2 linked regions of the Chitinophaga caseinilytica genome follow. The protein of the gene in region 1 interacts with the protein of each later gene in a pairwise test. Links are inferred from orthologs where the notes say so. Each region holds a gene or a part of one and is shown on either strand. Other genes may lie near its edges. The genes, in order: eno and WJU22_RS15440.

The links.
Region 2: the proteins of eno (region 1) and WJU22_RS15440 interact in binary tests that used the Escherichia coli proteins (3 or more experiments, as listed by UniProt). The link is inferred for Chitinophaga caseinilytica from one-to-one orthologs.

What each region holds. Positions count from the first base shown.
Region 1 is NZ_CP150096.1:1,735,221-1,746,160, forward strand. The notes cover bases 3,657-6,471. They hold eno (phosphopyruvate hydratase), read right to left. Parts: upstream 5,803-6,471; coding sequence 4,510-5,802; downstream 3,657-4,509. Other genes in these bases: nth (endonuclease III), read right to left, coding at 3,657-3,691; WJU22_RS07455 (hypothetical protein), read right to left, coding at 3,711-3,854; WJU22_RS07460 (FtsB family cell division protein), read right to left, coding at 4,092-4,418; gldA (gliding motility-associated ABC transporter ATP-binding subunit GldA), read right to left, coding at 5,855-6,471. In the rest of the region: WJU22_RS07435 (DUF6134 family protein), read left to right, coding at 1-475; WJU22_RS07440 (Gfo/Idh/MocA family oxidoreductase), read right to left, coding at 571-1,761; WJU22_RS07445 (nucleoside permease), read right to left, coding at 1,788-2,975; more of nth, read right to left, coding at 3,047-3,656; more of gldA, read right to left, coding at 6,472-6,757; WJU22_RS07475 (hypothetical protein), read left to right, coding at 7,088-7,750; WJU22_RS07480 (hypothetical protein), read left to right, coding at 7,765-8,751; WJU22_RS07485 (OmpA family protein), read left to right, coding at 8,814-10,580; WJU22_RS07490 (ABC transporter permease), read left to right, coding at 10,643-10,940. UniProt on the Escherichia coli protein: Catalyzes the reversible conversion of 2-phosphoglycerate (2-PG) into phosphoenolpyruvate (PEP). It is essential for the degradation of carbohydrates via glycolysis.
Region 2 is NZ_CP150096.1:3,774,322-3,785,404, forward strand. What follows is about bases 3,626-6,583. They hold WJU22_RS15440 (ribulose-phosphate 3-epimerase), read right to left. Parts: upstream 5,369-6,583; coding sequence 4,883-5,368; downstream 3,626-4,882. Other genes in these bases: WJU22_RS15430 (PAS domain-containing protein), read left to right, coding at 3,626-4,502; WJU22_RS15435 (response regulator), read left to right, coding at 4,510-4,902; WJU22_RS15445 (hypothetical protein), read right to left, coding at 5,365-5,559; WJU22_RS15450 (tetratricopeptide repeat protein), read right to left, coding at 5,590-6,405; thrC (threonine synthase), read right to left, coding at 6,430-6,583. In the rest of the region: WJU22_RS15420 (PhoH family protein), read right to left, coding at 75-1,118; purE (5-(carboxyamino)imidazole ribonucleotide mutase), read right to left, coding at 1,223-1,678; more of WJU22_RS15430, read left to right, coding at 1,893-3,625; more of thrC, read right to left, coding at 6,584-7,758; WJU22_RS15460 (homoserine kinase), read right to left, coding at 7,745-8,518; WJU22_RS15465 (hypothetical protein), read right to left, coding at 8,515-8,715; thrA (bifunctional aspartate kinase/homoserine dehydrogenase I), read right to left, coding at 8,716-11,083. UniProt on the Escherichia coli protein: Catalyzes the reversible epimerization of D-ribulose 5-phosphate to D-xylulose 5-phosphate.

The sequences.
Region 1 (10,940 bases):
TCCCATCGGTACTGTAACCGTCAGGCAGCAGCAAACGCCCGAAGGGCGCACGATCACCATGCAAAGCCGGGTACAATCCAAGCTCATGGCGCGGATGGAAGTGGATATCACTACAGCCTACCACCAGAATGTGCTGCACGAATCGATCGCCGTGCGGAAGGGCGGTGAGCCCCTCACGTCTGTCAAAAGGAACGGGAAAACCTATGTGATCGTGCATAAGGGCGAAACACGGCACCTGGCTTCCGATGGAATTCTCTATTGCGTGGGCGACCTCTACTTTTCCGAGCCGGAGGCCATACATGCGGTTTTCAGCGAAACCCTGGGCAAGGAGCTCATCCTCCGCCACCTCGGCAACCATAATTACGAATTACAACTTCCCGAAGGCAAACGCAACGTTTACCATTACGATAAAGGAAAATGCACCGAAGTGGAAGTGAACCATGCGCTGGGGAAAGCGCGGTTCGTACTGCGCTGATCGGATGCCGGCAAGCTGCAATGAACTGACCATTTTATAAACAAAAAGCCGCCCCGGCATTCCGGGACGGCTTTTTTTATCTCGAGTCAGCCGGATCAGAGCACCTTTTCGATGATCTCGCCGGTTTTTTTGTCTTTCAGGATGAGTTTCTGGCTGCCGAAGTGCGTCATTTCTTCCTTGATGAGGTAGAATTGCTCATTGTAGCTGGTGAGCGCCTTTTCCTTCTTCACGCCTTCCTGTCCGCGCCAAACGGGCAGTTGCACCGGCTCCCACTGCTTGGATGCGGCGGAGCGATAGGCGGCGTCGAGGATGGCGTTTACCACGTACCCGTCGTAGAACGTTTCCTGCGGGGCTTTCCCGGCTTCCACGGCGTTGAACATATCGGCAAACATGTGGTTGTAGCCCAGTTCGTTCAGCTCGTCGCCCACGGGGAAGAGCCAACCGGAGTTGCTTTCGGCTTTTTCGGCTACGTAATCGGCGCCTTTACCGGTGGTGAACATGTCGAACCCGGTGCGGAGGAAGCTGTTGAGCCAGATGGTGCCCTCGGAGCCCATTACCTCGTCGCGGAGATCGAGGCCGCCGCGGAAGGTCCAGCTCACTTCGAACTGACCGATGGCGCCGTTTTCGTATTTCACGAGGCCGATGGCATGGTCTTCGGCGTCGATGGGTTTCACCTGGGTGTCTGCCCAGCACATTACTTCCACGGGCTTGATGTCTTTGCCGATGAAGCTCCGCGCGATTTCCACGCAATGGCAACCGAGGTCGAGCATACATCCGCCGCCGGCCTGTTCCTTATCCCAGAACCAATCGGAGTGGGGGCCAGGGTGCGTCTCGCGGGATTTGGCCCAGAGGATTTTACCGAGCGCGCCGGCTTTAACGGACTGGAGCGCTTTGAGGAATTTGGGCGTATACACGAGGTCTTCCAGGTAACCGTTGAAGATGCCGGCTTTTTCCACGGCTTCCATCATGCGTTGTGCTTCTTCGGCATTGCGGCCCAGGGGCTTGGTACACATCACGGCCTTTTTGGCCTTGCAGCAGGCCAGTACAGCGGCTTCGTGGAGGTTGTTGGGAAGCGAGATGCAGACCATGTCCACATCCGGGTGGTTGATCGCTTCTTCCATGTTGGTAGTCCAGTGATCGCAATTATAGTCTTCCGCGAACTTCTTCGCGCTTTCTTCCCTGCGGGAATAGATGCTCACGATCTTGTCGCGGCTCCGTTGTCCCTGTAAAGAATCTGCATAGAACCGTCCGATGAACCCGGACCCCAGCATTGCAATTTTCGCCATAGTTTTCTTGGATTTATACGTTTATATCAGTTTGTTTTTCTGTCGCGGAACGCCAATATGAAGTACAGCAGTACCACTGCGGCGATGTATACGGGCACCATCCAGATGCTGGACCAGTTGCGCACGCCGTTGACGGCATAATAGTCGGCCACCATGCCCGAAAAGAGCGTCCCGATCACCATGCCGAGGCCGTAAGTGGCGAAAGTGAAGAGCCCCTGTGCGGCGGACTTGATTTTCTCCCCTGCTTTCTTTTCGGTATAAAGATACCCGGTCACGAAGAAGAAATCGTAACAAATGCCGTGCAGGATGATGCCGGTGTACAGCATCCAGAGGTTGGCGCCGCTGTCGCCATAGGCGAAGAAAATATACCGGATGATCCATGCGCCCATCCCCAGGATCAGCATTTTCTTCACGCCGATACGGTTCAGGAGAAAGGGAATGGCGAGGATGAAAAGCCCTTCGGAAATCTGTCCGTAAATCATTTTCCCGGCCGCATTTTCCATGCCGGCTTCATTGAGGAAGAGATTGGCGAAGCCGTAATAGAAGCTCAGCGGGATGCAGATGAGCACCGCGGCGATGAAGAACACGGCGTACGACCGGTCTTTGAACAGTACGAGCGCATCGGCCCCCAATGCCTGCGATGCCGTCATGGCGGTATCTTTCGCAGGCGGCGGCGTATTGGGTAGCGTGAAGCTATACAGCCCCAGCAGCGTGGATGCGGCGGCGGCGATGATGAAAATGAAATGCGTTTTCTCCACTTCCAGGTTGCTGATAAGGATTCCGGAAAGGATCCAGCCTACGGTGCCGAACATACGGATGAAGGGGAACTGCTTCGTAGGGTCCTGCATCTGCGTGAACGCCACCGAGTTGCTCAGTGCAATGGTCGGCATATATAATAAGGAGTAAAACAGCACGATGCCGATGAAAACGGTGTTATTCGTGGTGGTAGTGGCCAGGAGCAACGTGCCGGCACCTACGAGGTGCAGCACGCCCATGATCTTTTGTGCGGAAAAATACTTGTCGGCCACCATCCCCACGAACACGGGAGAGATCATGGTGGCGATGGCCAGCGCCATATAGGCGTAACTGATCTGCTGGCCGGTAGACTGAAGGTGGGTAGCCATGTAACTGTTCATGGATACGTACCATGCTCCCCAGATAAAGTACTGGAGGAACATCATGAATGATAGTTGGAGGGACTTGCTGGATTTCACCGTGTGGAATTTTTAAATTTTTTTAATTTCTCCAATATAGTGAAAAACAGAACTCCTGGTATTCCTATTTTTTAGGATTTCATCAGTTGTTGATAATATTTGCACACTTTCCGCAACCCGCACTCCCCGCATTTGGGGTTTCGGGCGATGCAGATGTACCGGCCGTGGAGGATGAGCCAGTGGTGGGCGATGTGCACTTTATCTTCCGGGATGTATTTGAGGAGCTGTTGTTCGGTCTGGAGCGGGGTTTTGGCGTTGGTGGTGAGGCCCAGGCGGGCAGACACGCGGAAAACGTGGGTGTCTACCGCCATGTTCGGCTGCTGGTAGATGACGCTGGTGATCACGTTGGCGGTTTTGCGGCCTACTCCGGGGAGTTTCACCAGCTCGGGCACGGTAGACGGGATTTCGCCGTTGAAATCGTCCATCACCATATTGGCCATGCCGATGAGGTGTTTCGTCTTGTTATTGGGATAGCTGATGCTCCGGATGAGGGGGAAAAGATCGTCGAACGTAGCCTGGGCGAGATGCGGAATGTCCGGGTACTGCTGGAAGATGGCGGGCGTGGTCATGTTGACCCGCTTGTCTGTACATTGGGCAGACAGGATAACGGCAACGAGTAGTTGATACGGGTTGTCGTACAACAGTTCGGTTTCAGCGTCGGGCGCGTGATGTTCAAAATAATCGATTACGTATTGGAATCGTTCTTTCTTCGTCATGCCCGCAAAATACTAAAAACTAACGCTCTTTGGCAGCTTCGTGGGCGTAATCGAAGATGGCTACCATCGTGGAGGGGCGGGGACTGTATTGAATACTGTCCAATGCCTGGATGGTTTGCAGATGCAGTTGTTGTTCCTCACGCTTCATTTCTTGCTCTTGCATGTGCAGGGTTTTTTGAGAAGGATCGGTTAATTCGCCTTGACGGGCGGAAAAAGGTAGGGTAGAATTACTCATGCGTTTGATGGTTTGCTAGTTGTTAAATGGATTAAACAATCATCAGGTCACGAAAATCAGACGACAGATTTATAACGGAGAATGGCTAGACGGTATTGTTAAACTATGGCTTTTTTTTGAATTTAGCAAGTTTTTAACAAACGAAGGGGTGTGATAGTCAGGCGGTTAACGTTTGGCGTTGGGAGGGGTGGGTACAATGAATACGTCTTCATCGTCTTTTTTCATCAGGTATTGCTCACGCGCGAACTTTTCAAGTTTAGAAGGGCTGGAAAAGAGGTCCTGGTGGTTCTGACGGTCTTGTTCGATCTCTTTGAGGTAGAAGTCTTTCTGATTTTCCAGCTGGTTGACTTCGCGGTAGAGCTGGAACTGGTATAGGATGTTATTACGGTCGAGGAAGAGGAGCCAGGCGCCGAACAGGATACAGCTGATGATGTATTTGTTGCGGGCCCATGCGGGGATCCTGAATTTTGATTTCTGCTTCGTCTCTTCCATAATCACACTGTTTTATAAAATCCGGGCACTGACGTGCAGTGCCCGGAATGATTTGTATTTGACCACTAATTAAACGCAGTGGGAAGAAAATTTATTTCTTACCAAATTTAATGGAATTTTTCGGATAAATGGCGCTGCTGTCCAGCAGTTCCTCGATGCGGAGGAGCTGGTTGTATTTGGCCATACGGTCTGTGCGGGAAGCGGAACCGGTTTTGATCTGACCGCAGTTCAGGGCCACGGCGAGGTCGGCGATGGTGGTGTCTTCGGTTTCGCCGGAACGGTGGCTCATGATGGAGGTGTAACCAGCTTTCTGCGCCATGGATACGGCGTTGATGGTTTCGGTGATGGTACCGATCTGGTTCACTTTGATCAGGATGGAGTTGGCGATATCCTGGTCGATACCCTGTTTCAGGCGTTTAACGTTGGTCACGAACAGATCGTCGCCCACCAGCTGTACGTTGGCACCGATAGCCTGGGTTTGTTTTTTCCAGCCGTTCCAGTCGTCTTCGGCCATGCCGTCTTCGATGGAAACGATGGGGTATTTTTTGCACCATTCTGCCCAGAAGGCTACCATTTCGTCGGAGGAGATGATTTTCTGGGAGGATTTGTAGAATTTGTAGGTGTTGTCTGCCTCGTTGTACATTTCGCTGGAAGCGGCGTCGAGGGCGATGGCGATCTGGGAGCCGGGTTTGTAGCCAGCGGCTTCGATGGCCTGGAGCACGGTTTCGATGGCTTCTTCGTTCGACTGGATTTCGGGGGCGAAACCGCCTTCGTCGCCAACGTTGGTGCTGTATCCTTTCTTTTTCAGTACGGATTTGAGGTGGTGGAACACTTCCACGCCCCAACGGAGGCCGTCGGAGAAGGTGTCTGCGCCAACGGGGATGATCATGAACTCCTGGAAGTCGATCTTGTTATCGGCGTGAACGCCGCCGTTGATGATATTCATGAGGGGCAGCGGCAGGGTGGTGCCGTTTACGCCGCCGAGGTAGCGGAAGAGGGGGAGGCCGTAAGCTTCTGCAGCGGCTTTTGCCACGGCCATGGAAACGGCCAGGGTGGCGTTGGCGCCCAGTTTGGCTTTGTTTTCGGTACCGTCGAGCTCGATGAGGAGCTTGTCGATGCCGGCCTGGTCGGAGATATCCCAGCCGATCAGTTCGTCAGCGATCACTTCATTGACGTTTTTTACCGCTTTGAGTACACCTTTGCCCATGTACGCTCCTTTGTCGCCATCCCGCAGTTCAACGGCTTCGTGTTTCCCGGTAGATGCGCCGGAGGGCACGGCGGCGCGGCCGAGGTGACCGTCTTCCGTGGTTACGTCTACTTCCACCGTGGGGTTACCGCGGCTGTCTAAAATCTGTCTGGCATGGATCTCTGAAATGATACTCATGGGTAAAATTTTTATTGTTTAAATGCTGGAAAAAGTGACCTTTTCTTTACCACTAGTTTGTCAGTTCCCTGAACACGTCTTCGAGCGACAGCGAATTGCTCTGCAAAGAAAGGATGTTCCGGTTATTTATCAAAGCGAATTGCAGCAGGTTTTTCCGTACGGTTTCGGGGTCTGCGGTGTATAGCCGCCAGGCGTTCCCTTCGGCCGGGGTTACCTTTTGGACGCCCGGGAGGGCTTCCAGATCTGCGGGGGCGGTTTCCTCGGCGAAGGCCACCTGGATGAATCCGGAGGCGCCCTGGCGGAGGGAGCTGATAGCCCCGTCTGCGATGATATGACCTTTATTAATGATGATGGCGCGGCTGCACAGGGCTTCCACTTCCTGCATGATGTGGGTGGAAAGCATGACGGTCTTGTTCTCCCCCAGTTCCCGGATGAGCTGGCGGATGTCTGCCAGCTGGTTGGGGTCGAGGCCGGAAGTGGGCTCGTCCAGGATGAGGACTTCCGGGTCGTGCAGCAGGGCCTGCGCCAGGCCTACACGCTGTTTATAACCTTTTGATAACATGCCGATCTTCTTATGGCGCTCCGGCGTGAGGCCCGTGCGGCCGATCATTTCGTCGATCCGCGCGGAAGCGCCCTTTCCCAGCCCGTGCATGCCCGCCGCGAATTCCAGGAACTCGCGGATGTACATGTCCGGGTACAGGGGATTGGCTTCGGGGAGGTAGCCCACGCGACGGCGGACTTCCAGCGGCGCCCTGGCCACGTCGAACCCGCATACCGATGCCGAGCCGCCGGTGGGCGGCAGGTAACCGGTGATGATCTTCATGGTGGTGGATTTACCGGCCCCGTTGGGCCCGAGGAACCCGACGATCTCGCCCTTCTGCAGGCTGAACGATATACCGTCCACCGCTTTTTGCTCCCCATACTGCTTCAGCAGCGCCGTTACGTTGATTGACATGCGTCGTTTTTGCGGTGACTAAATTAGCGTAAAAAAAATAGTTAACCACTAATCCCGCCCGCCACGGCTTATAAATTTTCAAATCCACCCGCCCCCGGGGTTCCGGATTTTCGTTAAGAAGCCTCCCAAATTGCTGTTTATCAAACCCAGAAAGATTTTTAAGCAGGTCTAAAATTTTGCATATGACAGAATTGGTGTACCTTTACGTCTACAATTCAAACCGATGTAGAATATAATTTCTGCGACATACCTTCTCAATTAAATATATAAATTTACACTCATTCGTGTAGATTGGTATTCAGCCGACTTTCTTAAACCCATCACCTGTCAATGTCGAACTTTCTCAAGAAGGCATTGGGTCTTTTCGTGGAATTTGAACCCAATGAACCTTTGCAGCCGGGCGGCGCTCCCGTTAGGGACTCCCTTGCCCAAAAATTCCCCCTGTCCAGCCCCAAACAGGCTGTAGCCGGTATTTCCGCCGAGGAACTGGACAAATTCGACCAGCACTTCACCCGGCTGTTCGAATCCTCCAACCTGCCCGGGCCCGATTACTTCGAGTTCTGGCGCATGATGGAAACCCTGGAAGCTCACGTGCCCGACGAAAAAGCGCGCATCGCCGCCGTATTCGCCACACTGAGCATTCAGGGCCTCTCGCGCGACAAACTCCTCGAAACCGCCGGGCAATACCAGGCCCTCGTGGAAAAAGACCGCGCGGAATTCCTTAAAGCCGCCGAAGACAAAGCCTCCCGCGAAGTCGAAGGCCGTAAGCAGGAAATCGCCGATCTCGAAAAACAGATCGCCGAACACTCCGCCCAAATCCAACGGCTCACGGAAGACATCACCAAAGCACAGACCGGCATGAAGACGCTCCAGGCACAAGTCGCCGAACAGGAACAGAAAATCTCCGCCAACAGGCAGGGGTACGACGTCGCCTGCCAGGCCATGATCACGAAAATCCAGTCAGACATCCAAAAAATCCAAACCTCCCTTTAACCAGCTAACCAAACATGGAAACAAACTACTTCCCGCAACAGGGAAACGACAAACTGAAATCGTACTGGAACCGGCCAGGCGGCAAGTTCGGTGTCATCATCGGCATCGGCATCCTGATCGCAGCAGCGTATTTCATCATGCCCATCCTGCTCGCCGTAGTCTGGAGCACCCTCAACTTCGGCATCGCCCTCGTGTGCCTCGGCGTGTTCCTGTATTGCGTCACCCACCGCAAACTCCGGCTCGCCTTCTTCTACTTCTATGAGTGGCTCATGAAGAAACTCGTAGGGATCGTCATCGAGCTGGACCCCTTCCTCATCGCGGAAGATTATATCGGCGACATGGAAGAGCAACGCGAGAAACTCTACAAACAATCGGTAGATGTAGACGCGCAGAAAGAACGCATCGACCTCAAGATCGACGAAAAGGAAAAAGACATGGCCCAGCTGATGAGCCGCGCCAAAGCCGCGCAGAGCAATAACATGCTGCCGGAACTGGGCAACGCCACCCGGCACATCGCACGGATCAAGGAATATATCCAGCAACTCACGCCCATCCGCGACAACCTCGCCAAAATCGGCGATTACCTCACCAAAGTTCACAAGAACTCGGGGTATATGATCGAAGATGCGCGCAATGAGCTCGAGCTGAAAAAGGACCTCTACAAATCAGTGTCGTCCGGCAACAAAGCCCTCACGTCTGCCCTCAAGATCTTTAACGGCGACCCGGAAAAGAAACTGCTGGTGGAACAGTCGATGGAATATCTGAAGGAAGACATCGCCACCAAACTGTCCAGCATGAAAAAAGCGATCAACTACTCGACAGATTTCATGCGCTCGATCGACCTGGACAACGCTACCTACGAGCTGCAGGGCCTGCAAATGCTGGAGTCTTTCGACCCGGACAAGGAATTCCGCCTCGACGTGCAGCGCTGGGAGCCTTCCAACGCGCCGCGCACGCCCGGCACCGTTCCCAACGACAACTACAATAATCTGCTGAGTTAACCCTTGGCAAGTAACCATTCATATTTCCGTACAAACATCAAACAACTTAAAACATCCCTACAATGGCAATTAAAGTAAAACCTGGTGGTAAAGTATTAGGTATCCTTATTCTCCTCGGCGGTCTGTACGCCGGTAAAGTATTCTGGTGGGACAAGCGCCCCCAGGAAGCGAAAGCCGCTACCGAAATCGGTAAAGTGAACCTCCCCGATGCACCCGAAGCATCGCTCAGCGGCAACGCGGCCAAGCTGGAGCTGCCTTCGACCGAAGTGTCCGGCAACGGCGGTACCCGCATCCAGTGGAAGATCATGGCGTGGAACTCGCAGTTTGCGCTCATGTATGCCAACGGCGGCCCCAAAACGACGAAAAATTCCCTGATCGATAAAGCGAAACTGGAAGTGGACGTCATCCGGCAAGACGATTGTAACAAATCCATCGCCGATATGGTGAAGTTTGCGCAGGATTACAAGTCCGACCCCAACACTCCCGGCGTTTTCGCGTCGTTCATGGGTGATGGTATGCCGATGTTCTTTGCCGCGCTGGCAAAGGAGCTCGAGCCCCTCGGTCCCGAATATCAGCCCATCGCCTTTTACTCCATGGGTAAAAGCTACGGTGAAGACAAACTGATGGGCCCCGCCGAATGGAAACTCAATCCCAAAGCGGCTATCGGTAAAACCGTGGCCTGCGTGCTCCGCGACGGCGACATGAACATCCTCGTGAAATGGGCGGGCGACAACGGCATCCGCGTGAACCCCGACGAAACTTCGTTCGACCGGAACGCCATCAACCTCATCGCTGCCAACGACTTCCTCGACGCGGCCAACAAATACATCGCCGGGTACAGCGAAACGCGCAAGTTCGTGGAGAACGGCAAGAAAGTAGCCAAAGACACGACGGTGGGCGTAGACGGTGTTGCCACCTGGACGCCGGGTGACGTGAACATCGCGCAGAAAAAAGGTGGCTTGATCAACATCGCCACCACCCGTGAGTATGCCGCACAGATGCCGAACATCACCATCACCATCAAGAAATTCGCGAACGACCACCGTACAGACATCGAGAACCTCATCATGGCGCTGGCGCAGGCCGGCGATCAGGTGCGCTCCTTCAACGATGCCAAGGCTTTCGCTGCCGACGTATCCGCCAAGGTGTACAACGAGCAGGACGGTGCTTACTGGCTGAAGTATTATAACGGCACCGAAGAGAACGACGCGCAGGGCACGAAGCTGCACCTCGGCGGGTCTATGGCCTATAACCTCGCAGACGCCGCCAACATGTTCGGCCTGGGAGACGATAAGCTCGACCGTTACAAGATCGTGTACGGCACATTCGGCGACATCCTCGTGAAAATGTACCCCGAGCTGGTGCCTGCGTACCCGGTGTACAACAAGGTGGTCGACAAATCGTTCCTCGCCAGCGTGGTGAGCAACCATCCCGAACTGCTGACCGGCGCGGCGATCAAAGTAGAATATGCGGACGCGATCACGAAGGAAGTGTCGTCCAAATCGGTACAAGTGCAGTTCGAGACCGGTAGCGCCGTGATCCGCCCGGAATCTTACGCCGTGCTCGACGATATCCTGAAAAGCGCCGTAGTGGCGGAGGGGCTGAAGCTGGGCGTGTATGGCCATACCGACAATGTGGGCAACGACGAAGCCAACCTGAAGCTGTCTAACGAGCGCGCCGCTTCCGTAGTGGCATACCTCCAGGCCAAGGGGCTCGCGGCCAACAGGCTGGAATCCAAAGGCTTCGGTGCGTCCAAACCGGAAACCACCAACGCTACCGCCGAAGGCCGCGCGAAGAACCGCCGCGTGCAGATCGTGCTGGGTAACTAACGGACCATTTCCCCGGGCGGGCTTGCCGGCCCGGGGATTTTCATCCTCCAAAACATTTCGTATTGAACAAGCTTAAAAACATATTCGAACCACTTCGCAGCATCAACCCGCGGACCATGGTGATCCTCATCGTAGCCGAAGCGGTGGTGGCGCTGGCAGCGTGGCAACTGTCGGGCGGAGGGCTCATCCCCACGCCGGATAAGGTGGTTTCCGCTATCGGCCGGATTTTCGTCATGCCCGATTTCATCGACAACCTGTTCGCCAGCCTGGTGCTGACGGTCAAGGGTATGACGATTTCGATCCTCATCGCCCTGGTGATCAGTTATTTATCGATCGTCCCGTTTTTCCAGCCGCTGGCCA
Region 2 (11,083 bases), 2.0 Mb from region 1 along the record:
TTATTATGTCTTACCGCAAAAGTAGATGGAATCTTCCAATTGCACAACTTACGACAACGGCTGTTAAGGCCGTGTTAATTGTGGTCCTTCTGCTTATGGTCCTTATGATCTTTCTGATGGTGGTGTTCCCGTTCTTTTTCCCTTTCCTTTTCGCGTTCTTCTTCCTGTGCCGCGGCTTGGTCGTAGGCCTTGATGATGGCTTTTACCAGGCGGTGGCGAACCACGTCTTCTTCGTCGAGCTCCAGGTAACCGATCCCGTCCACGTTCCGGAGGATGCGGGCTGCTTTGCCGAGGCCGCTCTTCTGGTTTTTCGGAAGGTCGATCTGGGTAAGGTCTCCCGTGATGATCGCTTTGGCGGAGGAGCCGATACGGGTGAGGAACATCTTCATCTGCAGGTCTGTGGAGTTCTGGGCCTCGTCCAGCAGAATGAAGGCGTTATCGAGGGTACGGCCGCGCATATAGGCGAGGGGGGCTATTTCGATGATCCGGTTGGTCATGAAATAGTTGAGCTTGTCTGGCGGGATCATATCGTCGAGCGCGTCGTACAAAGGCCGCAGGTACGGGTCGATCTTTTCCTTCAGGTCGCCCGGCAGGAACCCGAGGCTTTCGCCGGCTTCTACCGCGGGGCGGGTGAGGATGATCTTGCGGACGGCTTTGTTTTTGAGGGCGCGGACGGCGAGGGCGACGGCCGTGTAGGTTTTACCGGTACCGGCGGGGCCGATGGCGAACACGATGTCGTTCTTGTCTGCCAGGGTCACCATTTTCTTCTGGTTGGCCGTTTTGGCGCGCACGGTGCGGCCGTTGGGGCCGAAAACGAGCACGTCGTTGGGATTGCGGTCCTTGAAATGGTCGATGCCGGAGCCTTCTTCCTCTCCGAGGATCTGTTCAAAATAGTTTTCGCTGAGGTGGCCGTTCCGCTCGAGGTAGCTGACGATCTGACCGATCTTTTCGCGGGCGGTGGCCACTTCTTCAGGAGCGCCCGACAATTTCAGCTGCGTGCCGCGGCTGAGGATCTTCAGTAGAGGGAACTTTTTCTTTAGTAAGTCCAGTTTTCCGTTGTTAACCCCGAAAAACTCGATCGGGTTTACGCTGTCCAGGTTAATGATGGATTCTGTCAAGTGCGGTTCGATTTAATCTTGTCCATAGTTTCGGAATCTGAACAGTGCGTTTGAGGTAGAACGGCGGACGGGATGCGCCCGCCGTTCTTTATTCAGAGACTGGATCAGATCCGGTATCCGTTCTGTTTGAACGCTTCTACGCGTTCAGCGATTTGCTTGTTGCCAAGAGCGAGGATGCGTGCTGCGAGTACCGCCGCGTTGCGCGCACCGGCTTTACCTACGGCCAGGGTGCCTACGGGCAGGCCTGCGGGCATCTGTACAATGGAGTACAGCGCATCGATACCGCCCGGTAAACCACCGTCCAGGGGAACACCCAGTACAGGGAGGGAAGTATAGGCAGATACTACGCCGGGCAATGCCGCCGCCATACCTGCTGCTGCAATAATCACGCCGTAACCCTGGGATTGCGCGTTCACAACGATCTCGCGAACCTTGTCGGGATTACGGTGGGCAGAAGCCACAACCATTTCGTTTTCGATGCCAAAGAACTGTAAGTGGTTCTGAGATTCCTGCATTACGGGCTTATCGCTTTCCGAGCCCATGATAATTAAAACTTTCATTTGAGTATTAATCTGCTATAAATTAACGTAAAAAAATGATTATTTGTTTCCTGCGTCAAAGATATATCATCATGACTTAACAAATCATTTCAGCCCCCGTGAAATTTTCAACATCCGTTCCATTCCCCTTAATTCCCATACTGATAAGTTAATTTTGTGTAATATATTGACTACATTCGCGCATCAACTAGCCTATGCCTAACAGTCCATCCCGATGATCGATCCTTTGCTGACACAGGTGATCGAAGCCCTTCCAGACCCCGTAGCCGTGTTCGACACGCAATTGCGCCTGGTAACGGTGAACAGCGCTTTCTCCGAAGAAAGCCGCCGCCACCTCGGCTTTGCCCTTCAGCCAGGAGATAGTCTTCGCCGGCTGGCAGACCTCCATCCCGGCATCGCCGAACATTCCATGCACCACTGGGCCAGCGCCCTCGGCGGCCATCGCGTGGCCTTCGAACTGCAGTACGGCCAACCGCCCCTCCGCTACCAGGTTTCCTGCAGCCCCCTGCTGAACGACCGCAAAGAGGTATTCCAGGTCATGATGGTGATCCGCAACATACAGGCCGAAACCGAAGCCCGTGAAAACGAACGCTTCTTCCGGTCCGTCCTCGAAAACCTCCCCGTCGGCCTCCAGGAATTCACGCCCGAAGGTTGGCATCGCAACATGAACGGCGCCCAGCGCATCATCCTCGGCGCCAATCATGCCGCCAACTCCGCGCCCTATAACGTTTTCGACGATCCCTTCAACCGCCGCAACGGCCTTTCGGCCTTGCTCGACGAAGTAAAACAACATAAAGCGCCCGTCAAACGGGAAATGATGCTCAAATACCAGGAGCTTCACGATGAAAACGTGACCCGCATCCAGCCGATGTATTATGAAGTGACCGGTTTTCCCGTGCTCGACCTCCAGGGCGACATCGAGTGCCTCTTCATCATCCTCAGCGAGATCACCGAAAAGAAACTGGCCGTGCTCAGCCTCGAAAAGAGCGAACGGCTCCTGCACACCATCGTCGAGAACCTGCCGGTCGGGTATATTCAATTCGACAACTTCGGGTTTATCCGTCGCGTCAACCAGACGCAGCGCAAATTTTTCGCCAGCACCGGCCTGGAAGAGCAGCCAGACAGCAATCTCGTGCAAGACCCTTTCGCGCGGCTCTTCGAGCTCGACCAGCTTTTCATGGAAGTATTGCAACGGGGGAAAGTGGTGCGGCTGGAGAAGAAACTCGAGTTCCAGGTGCATACCGGCGCCGGGAAGATCGACCGGGAAATTTTCCTCGACCTCACCATGTTCCCGGTAGAAGACCCCGTAGACAAAGACCAGATCGTGGTGGCGCTGGTGAACGACATCACCGAAAAGAAGCGCCAGGAGCTGGAAAGCACCAAAGTCCAGGAATCGCTCCTGCAAACGGGCGAGATCGGGAAGATCGGTGGCTGGGAGATGGACATGGCCTCCAGGCACCTGCGGTGGAGCGGACAAACCTATAAAATCCACGAACTGCCGCCCTATGCCACCATCAACGTGGAAAAGGCCCTGTCGTTCTACGAGCCCGAGTCCCGCGCGCGGATGGACCAGGCCATCGCCGCGTGCATGAGCCGCGGGAAGGCGTACGATCTGCAGGTGACCATCATCACGGCGCGCAACAACACGCTGCAGGCCCGCGTGATCGGGAAGCCGGAATACCGCAACGGGCGGATCGTGCGGATTTACGGGGTGATCCAGGACGTGACGGAGCAGTTCCGCATCCGGAACCAGCTCACCCGGAACGCCGAGCTCATGCGGTTGTTCTTCGACACCATCGATATGGGGTACGCCGTGATGGACAAGGAAGGGAAGGTCAACTTCATCAACCGGAAGGCCCAGGAGATCGTGGACCATGGCAAGGTGATAGGGCGCAATATTTTTGAAGTGTTCCCTTCGCTGGTGGGGTCTACGTTCCATGCCCGCGTACGGCAATGCATCGAGGCGCAGGCGCCCGTTTCGTTCTCGAACTACCTCCCGCAGCTCGATAAATGGTACGAATTCCTGCTGGCGCCCATGCAGGACGGCAGCATTTCCATCTTTACCCGCAATATTACCGACAGCAAAAAGATGCAGCGGGAATTGCGGAAAGCGAACGAGCAGCTGTCTTCCCTCAATAAATTCCTCGTCAACCAGAACAAGCAGCTGGAAGACTTCGCGCATATCACTTCCCACAACCTCCGCGCGCCGATCGCCAACCTGAAGGCGCTCATGCAGATCATGAACGAAACGGGGAATGAGCAGGAGCGGGAAATGTACCGGGGGATGTTTGCCGAAGTGATCCGAAATATCGACGAAACGCTCAACGACCTGATCGAGATCGTGCAGATCCGGAAAGATCTGAACGTGGAAAGGGAAACGCTGGCTTTTTCGGACCGGTTGCAGAAAGTGAAGGATATCCTGCTGGTAGACATGGAAACGAGCGGCATGCGGCTCACGGCGGATTTCACCGAAGCGCCCCATATCGATTATCCGCGCATCTACCTGGACAGTATCCTGCAAAACCTCCTCACCAACGCCATCAAGTACCGGTCGCCGGAACGCAAGCCCAGCCTGCATCTGAAGAGTAGGGCAGTGGATGGGGGCATTATGCTGACGGCGGAAGACAACGGCATGGGGATCGATATGGAGCGGTATGGCGCCAAATTGTTCGGATTCCGTAAGACATTCCATAAAAATAAAGACGCCAAGGGCATAGGCCTGTTTATCACGAAAACGCAGATAGAAGCGATGGGTGGGAGTATACATGCCGAAAGTAACCTGGGTGCAGGAACGAAATTTATCATTACCTTCAGGCCCGAATAGCAATTCTATGAAGCCGCTACATTCGATCTTTATAGTAGACGATGACCCCATTCACCAGCAGATCACTGAAATCATGCTGGAAAGACTGAGGATCGCTGATGCAGTCACTAAATTCTCTGACGCACAGGATGTGCTGGACCATATCCGCGTCAATACCGCAGACCAGGCTTCCCTGCCGGACCTGATCCTGCTGGACCTCAATATGCCTGTTATGGACGGGTGGGAATTCCTCGAAGTATATGCCGGGATCCGGCATCAGATCGCCAAAGACATTCGGATTTATGTGCTCACTTCCTCTATCGACGAGCGCGACCGGCAGCGGGTAGACCAGTTCGACTTCGTGTCTGGCTACCTTACCAAGCCTTTGACCAACGATATTATCATGGCATTGTTACCGTAACGGGGCGTTTCAGCTCGCGGATGGTGGCGGCAGGGTTTGCTGAAGAGAAAACCGTGTTGCCGGCTACTAGTACGTCTGCTCCCGCTTCGACCACGAGCGCCGCGTTTTGCGTGGTGATGCCGCCGTCTACCTCGATGAGGGCGGTGGAGCCCGTTCTGCGGATGAGGTCGCGCACCTGGCGGAGCTTGATGTAGGTTTGTTCGATGAAATGCTGGCCGCCGAAACCGGGGTTCACGCTCATGATGAGCACCAGGTCGAGGTCGGTGATGATGTTTTCCAGCTGGCCCACGGAAGTGTGGGGGTTAAGGGCTACACCGGCTTTCATGCCCAACCCTTTGATCTGCTGGATGTTGCGGTGGAGGTGGCGGCAGGCTTCGATGTGGACGGTCAGGTAATCTGCGCCGGCCTTTGCGAAAGCTTCCGCGTATTTTTCCGGCTCCTCGATCATGAGGTGCACGTCATTCACTTTTTCGAGATTTTTGTAACGGCGGAAATCACCGGCAGCCCAAAGCTGATGTTGGGCACGAAGCGGCCGTCCATGACGTCGAGATGCAGCCAGTCGGCGTGGCTGTCGTTGATCATTTCCACATCTTTCCCGATTTCGAGAAAATTAGCGGCGAGGAGGCTGGGGGCGATGAGCGGTATTTTCTTTTCCAAGGCGTTACGAGTTTTCAAGCAGGTACAATACTACAGATTTTTAGCCGAATCGAGCAGGTGTTGCGCTTCGGGGAAATTTTTCCGGAAGGAAAGGGCTTTGGTGAGATCGTCGAGCCCCGCGGCCTTGTTCCCCAGTTGCAGCAAGGTTTTCCCGCGGCGGTAGAAGGCGTCTGCGTTGGTGGGATCGGCTTTTGCGGCCATGTTGTAAGACACGAGCGCGTCTTTGGCGTTGCCCTGCGCGGCCAGCAGGTTGCCGATGGCGATGTAGGCCGGTGCGTAGGCGGGGTTGCGGCGGATGGCTTCGCTGAACTCGTCCCAGGCTTCGGGGATCTTTCCCGCTTTTTCCAGGCACTCGCCGGTGAGGAACGGGGCTTCGGCAGAGGAGGAGTCGATCCTGGCGGCAAGGCGGTAATAGTTCGTGGCGTTTTCATAGCTGCCGAGCGCGGCGATCATATCCGCCGTGAGCATCACCACTTCATATTCGCTGGAATCCTGCCGGATGTGGATGGCGGAAGTCAGCAGTTCGATGGATTTGACGGTGTCTTGCTGCCGCAATGCGATCAATCCGCGGATATACAGCGCCTGCGGCAGTTTGCCGGGCGCCTGGGCGATGATGGCCGCCTGGCTGTCTGCCGCGGCGAATTCGTTATGTTCGATGAGGGCGTTGGCGAGCCAGACGCGCAGGTTCAGATCGTTCGGTTGTACGGCCAGGTCGGTCCGCATGTTGTGAATGGCGACGGCGAGGGAATCTGCGGCGGGCGCCGGCTGCTGTTTTCCGGGATCGGCCTGCTGGCCGCATGCGCACAACAGCGCCGGCAGCGCCCAAAGTAAATGGCGGGTGTTCATCGCCCAAACATACAGAAATCCCTGTTATTTCGCATCCTCCGTAACGGCGGCTTTCGCGGTTTGCAGGAGCCAGTCGCGCATTTTGTTATAGTCTGCATCCATCAGTACGGCTTCTTTCTGCATGCCATCGAGCACCATAATCCGCTCCGGCGCCTGGATAGCGTCTGCGAGGCCCGGGGGCATCGTGTTGGCGAACTTCACTGGGTGCGCGGTTTCCAGGAAAATACCCAGGTGGCCGGGGTGCGTTTCCATGTATTTTTTCAGGCCCAGGTACCCTACGGCGCCGTGCGGGTCCATGAGGTAGCGGCGGCGGGCGTAGACGTCTTCCATCGCGGCAACGGTCTGCTCGTCGGTGAAGCGGAAAGCGGAAAGACGGGCTTTCAGCGCCCGGTCGTTCTGCGCGAAAAGCTGCAGGATGCGCACGAAGTTGCTGGGGTCTGCCACGTCCATGGCGTTAGATAGTGTGGCGGTGGCGGGTTGCGGCTCGTATCTGCCGTTCTCCATGAATCGCGGCACGGTGTCGTTCACGTTGGTGGAGGCGATGAAATGGGGGATGGGAAGCCCCATCGCAGCGGCCATCATGCCGGCGCAGATGTTGCCGAAATTACCGCTGGGAACGGAGATCAGGGGTTCTTTCTTCCACTGTTTCACTTTCCGGTACGCCATGAAGTAATAAAACATCTGTGGCAGCCACCTGGCTACGTTGATGGAGTTAGCGGACGTGAGGGGCCTCCGGGCCTGCAGTTCCTCGTCGAGGAAAGCCATTTTCACCAGTCGCTGGCAATCGTCGAACGTGCCTTTGATCTCCAGCGCGCGGATGTTGCGGCCGAGGGTGGTGAGCTGTTTTTCCTGGAGGTCGCTGACTTTGCCGGAAGGGTAGAGGATCACTACTTCCACACCTGGCACATCGTAGAACCCGCTGGCCACGGCGCCGCCGGTATCGCCGGAAGTGGCTACCAGTACGGTGACGGGCTTCTCTTCATCTTTCCGGAAATACCCCAGGCATCCGGCCATGAACCGGGCGCCCACGTCTTTGAACGCCAGCGTAGGCCCGTGGAATAACTCGAGTGCATATACGTTGTCTTCCACTTCCCGGAGCGGGAAAGGGAAAGTGAGCGTTTCGCGGATGATCTGGGTGAGCGCCTGTACGGGAATGTCGGCGCCCACGAAAGGCTGGATCACCTTGCGGGCGATGTATTGGGGATCGTATTCTTCGAGCCTTTCGATGAAATCCTTCTCCAGCCGCGGTATTTCAACGGGGAAATAAAGCCCTTTGTCGGGCGCCAGGCCGCGGATGACGGCTTCGCGGAAGGAAACGCGGTGCTGGTGGTTCTGGAGGCTATAGTACTGCATGTTGATGGGCTTTGATGGCTTTTACGCCGGTGGAACTGATGCGGGAAACGTGAATGTGATAGTCGACGCCGAGCGGTGCGTAGATGGATTCCATCATGGCGGCCACGGTGCGGGCGTTGGCTTCCCCTTTGGAAAGCATGAAAACGGACGGGCCGCTGCCGGAAATCCCTCCGCCCAGGGCCCCCGCTTCGCGGCAGCGCAGCTTCAGGTCGTGGAACGCGGGGATGAGTATGGAGCGGATCGGCTCAACGATGACGTCTTCCAGGGCGCGGGCGATGAGGTCATAATCTTCGCGGTACAGCCCGGCTACGAGCGCGCCTACGTTGCCCCACTGGCGGATGGCGTCTTTGAGCATCACCTGCTGTTTGAGGATCTCCCGCGCATCGGCCGTCCGCACCTCGATCTGGGGATGGATCACCGTCACCCAGAGGTCGGCCGGCGTGTGCAGGGCGATCACGTCCAGCGGCTGATAGCTCCGCACGAGCGTGAAACCGCCCAGGATGGCCGGGGCCACGTTGTCGGCATGCGGCGTGCCGCAGGCGAGGCGCTCGCCTTCCATCGCAAAACGGATCAGCGCGTCGGAGGAAAAATGATCGTTGAGCAGCATATTCGCGCCCGCCACGGCACCGGCCGCGCTTGCTGCGCTGGAACCGATACCGCTGCCGGGATGGATGTTTTTGCGGATGGCGATCTCCATGCCCACTTCCGGTTTGCCGTATTCCTGCAGCAGCGCCTGCAAAGCCACGCCCGCTACGTTCAACGACGCTTCCAGGGGAGCTTCGCGCCTTCGATGGAAGTGATGCGCACGCCGGGCGTGTCAGACAGGCGGATGTCCATTTCATCGCCGGTGCTTTCCAGCGCCAGCCCGATCACGTCGAACCCGCAGGCGACGTTGGCTACGGTGGCCGGGGCAAATACCGTAACGGATGGCTTGTTTTCCTGGTTCATATCTTTCATTTAACGAACGGTTCTGATAATGTCTGCAAATATGCCCGAAGCCGTTACATCGGCCCCGGCGCCCGCGCCTTTCACGATCAGCGGTTGCGCGGCATAACGCTGGGTGGTGAACAGCACGATGTTGTCTTTTCCTTCCAGCTGATAAAACGGGTGCTGCGGGCCTACGGACTGCAATCCCACGGAAGCCTTCCCCATATGGTAGCGCGCCACGAACTTCAGCCGCTCGCCCTTGTCTGCCGCGTTTTTCAGCAGTTGTCCGAAGTGCGGCGCGCAGGTATCGAGCTGCTCGAAGAAGGCCGGAACATCGGCTGCGTTGAGGCAGGCATCCGGCAGGAAGGAATGGTTGTCGATATCGTCCATTTCCAATACCGCGCCGCTTTCGCGGGCCAGGATGAGGATTTTGCGCATCACGTCTTTCCCGCTGAGGTCGATACGGGGATCGGGCTCGGTGTAACCTTCGTCCTGCGCGGCTTTCACCACTTGCCGGAAGCTGGCGCCGTTCACGAAATTGTTGAACACGAAGTTCAGGCTGCCACTCAGCACGGCTTCGATGGTTTGCACTTTGTCGCCGCTGCGCACGAGGTCGTTGAGGGTATTGATGACCGGGAGCCCCGCGCCCACGTTGGTTTCGAAGAGGAAGGAAGCGTTGTACTTGCGGGCCAGGTCTTTCAATTGTTTATACGAAGCATATTCCGACGAGCACGCGATCTTGTTACAGGTTACCACCGAAATGCCGTGCTGCAGGAAGTTAGCGTAAAGCCCTGCAACGGCTTCGCTGGCGGTATTGTCGACGAACACGCTGTTGCGGAGGTTCATCTGCGGGATGCGGGCGGCGAAGGCGGCGAGGTCCATGGGCTCGCCGTTTTTCAGTTCGTCTTTCCAGTTCCCCAGCGGAATGCCGCTTTCGGAGAAATGCATGTTGCGGCTGTTGGCCAGGGCGATGATGCGCACCTGCACACCGAGCTCGCTGCGGAGGTAGGATTCCTGCTGCTGGAGCTGCTCGAGCAGCTTTCCGCCAACGTTGCCGGTGCCGGCTACGAAGATGTTCAGTTGGCGGGTGTCCGATTCGAAGAACACTTCATGGATAACGTTGAGTGCTTTGCGGAGGTCGTTTTTCCCGATCACGGCGGAGATATTTTTTTCGGTCGATCCCTGCGCGATGGCCCGCACGTTGATGGCATTGCGCCCCAGGGCGCCGAAGAGCCGGCCGCTCATACCGTGGTGGTTCTTCATATTGTCGCCCACAACGGCCACGATGCAAAGGTCTTTCTCCACCGTCAGCGGATTGATGCGCTTGTCATGGATTTCCTGCGCGAACTCGCCGTCTACGGCCGCTTTTGCCTTGAGCATGTCGCTTTCATTGATGCCCACGGTGATGGAGTGTTCGCTGGAGCTTTGGGTGATGAGGATGACGTTCACGCGTTCCTGGAGCAGCGCGTCGAACAGGCGGCGCGAAAATCCGGGAATGCCCACCATGCCGCTGCCTTCGAGCGTGAGCAGCGCGATGCCCTTGATGCCGGAAATGCCGGTTACCGGGTAAGGTTTTTCGCCGTTGTCCTGGATGAGGGTGCCGCCGGCCCCGGGCTCGAAAGTATTCTTGATGAGGATGGGGATCCTGCGGTTCATCACCGGCTGGATGGTGGGCGGATAGATGACTTTGGCGCCGAAGTGCGACAGTTCCATCGCTTCTTCATAAGATATCCGTGGGATGGCGATGGCCTGCGGAACGATGCGCGGGTCGGCGGTCATCATACCGCTGACGTCTGTCCAGATTTCGAGCACGCTGGCGTCCATGGCCGCTGCGATGATGGCGGCGGTGTAGTCGGAGCCGCCGCGCCCGAGCGTGGTGGTGTCTTTATCGGCGTTAGAGGCGATGAAACCGGGGAAGATGACGATTTCTGCCTGCTGCTGGTGGAAGAAAGTAGTGATATTATGATCGGTGGCGTCGAAATTGACGAGCGCGCTGCCGAAATGATTGTCGGTGAGGATGAGATCGCGGCTGTCTTTCCAGGCTGCGTTCAGGCCTTCGAGCCGCAGTTTTTCGGCCAGCATCCAGGAGGAGAGGAGCTCGCCGTAGCTCATGACTTTGTCCCGGCACCGGTCCGACATTTCCCCGACCTGGAAAATTCCGTCCAGCAAGGCTTCCAGCTGATTGAGCTGTTTCTTTACCTGGCTGAGGTGGCCGCTTTGCGCGGTGATGGGGAAGAGGTTGCGGACGGTGTCGAGGTGGAGCTGTTCGATTTCGCGGAGCACGTCGCGGTATTGTTCGTTGCCGACCGCGGCGAGATGTCCGCAGCGGATGAGTTTGTCGGTGGTGCCGCTCATGGCGGATACGACTACGGCCATGACGCTTTTACGTTTATAACGG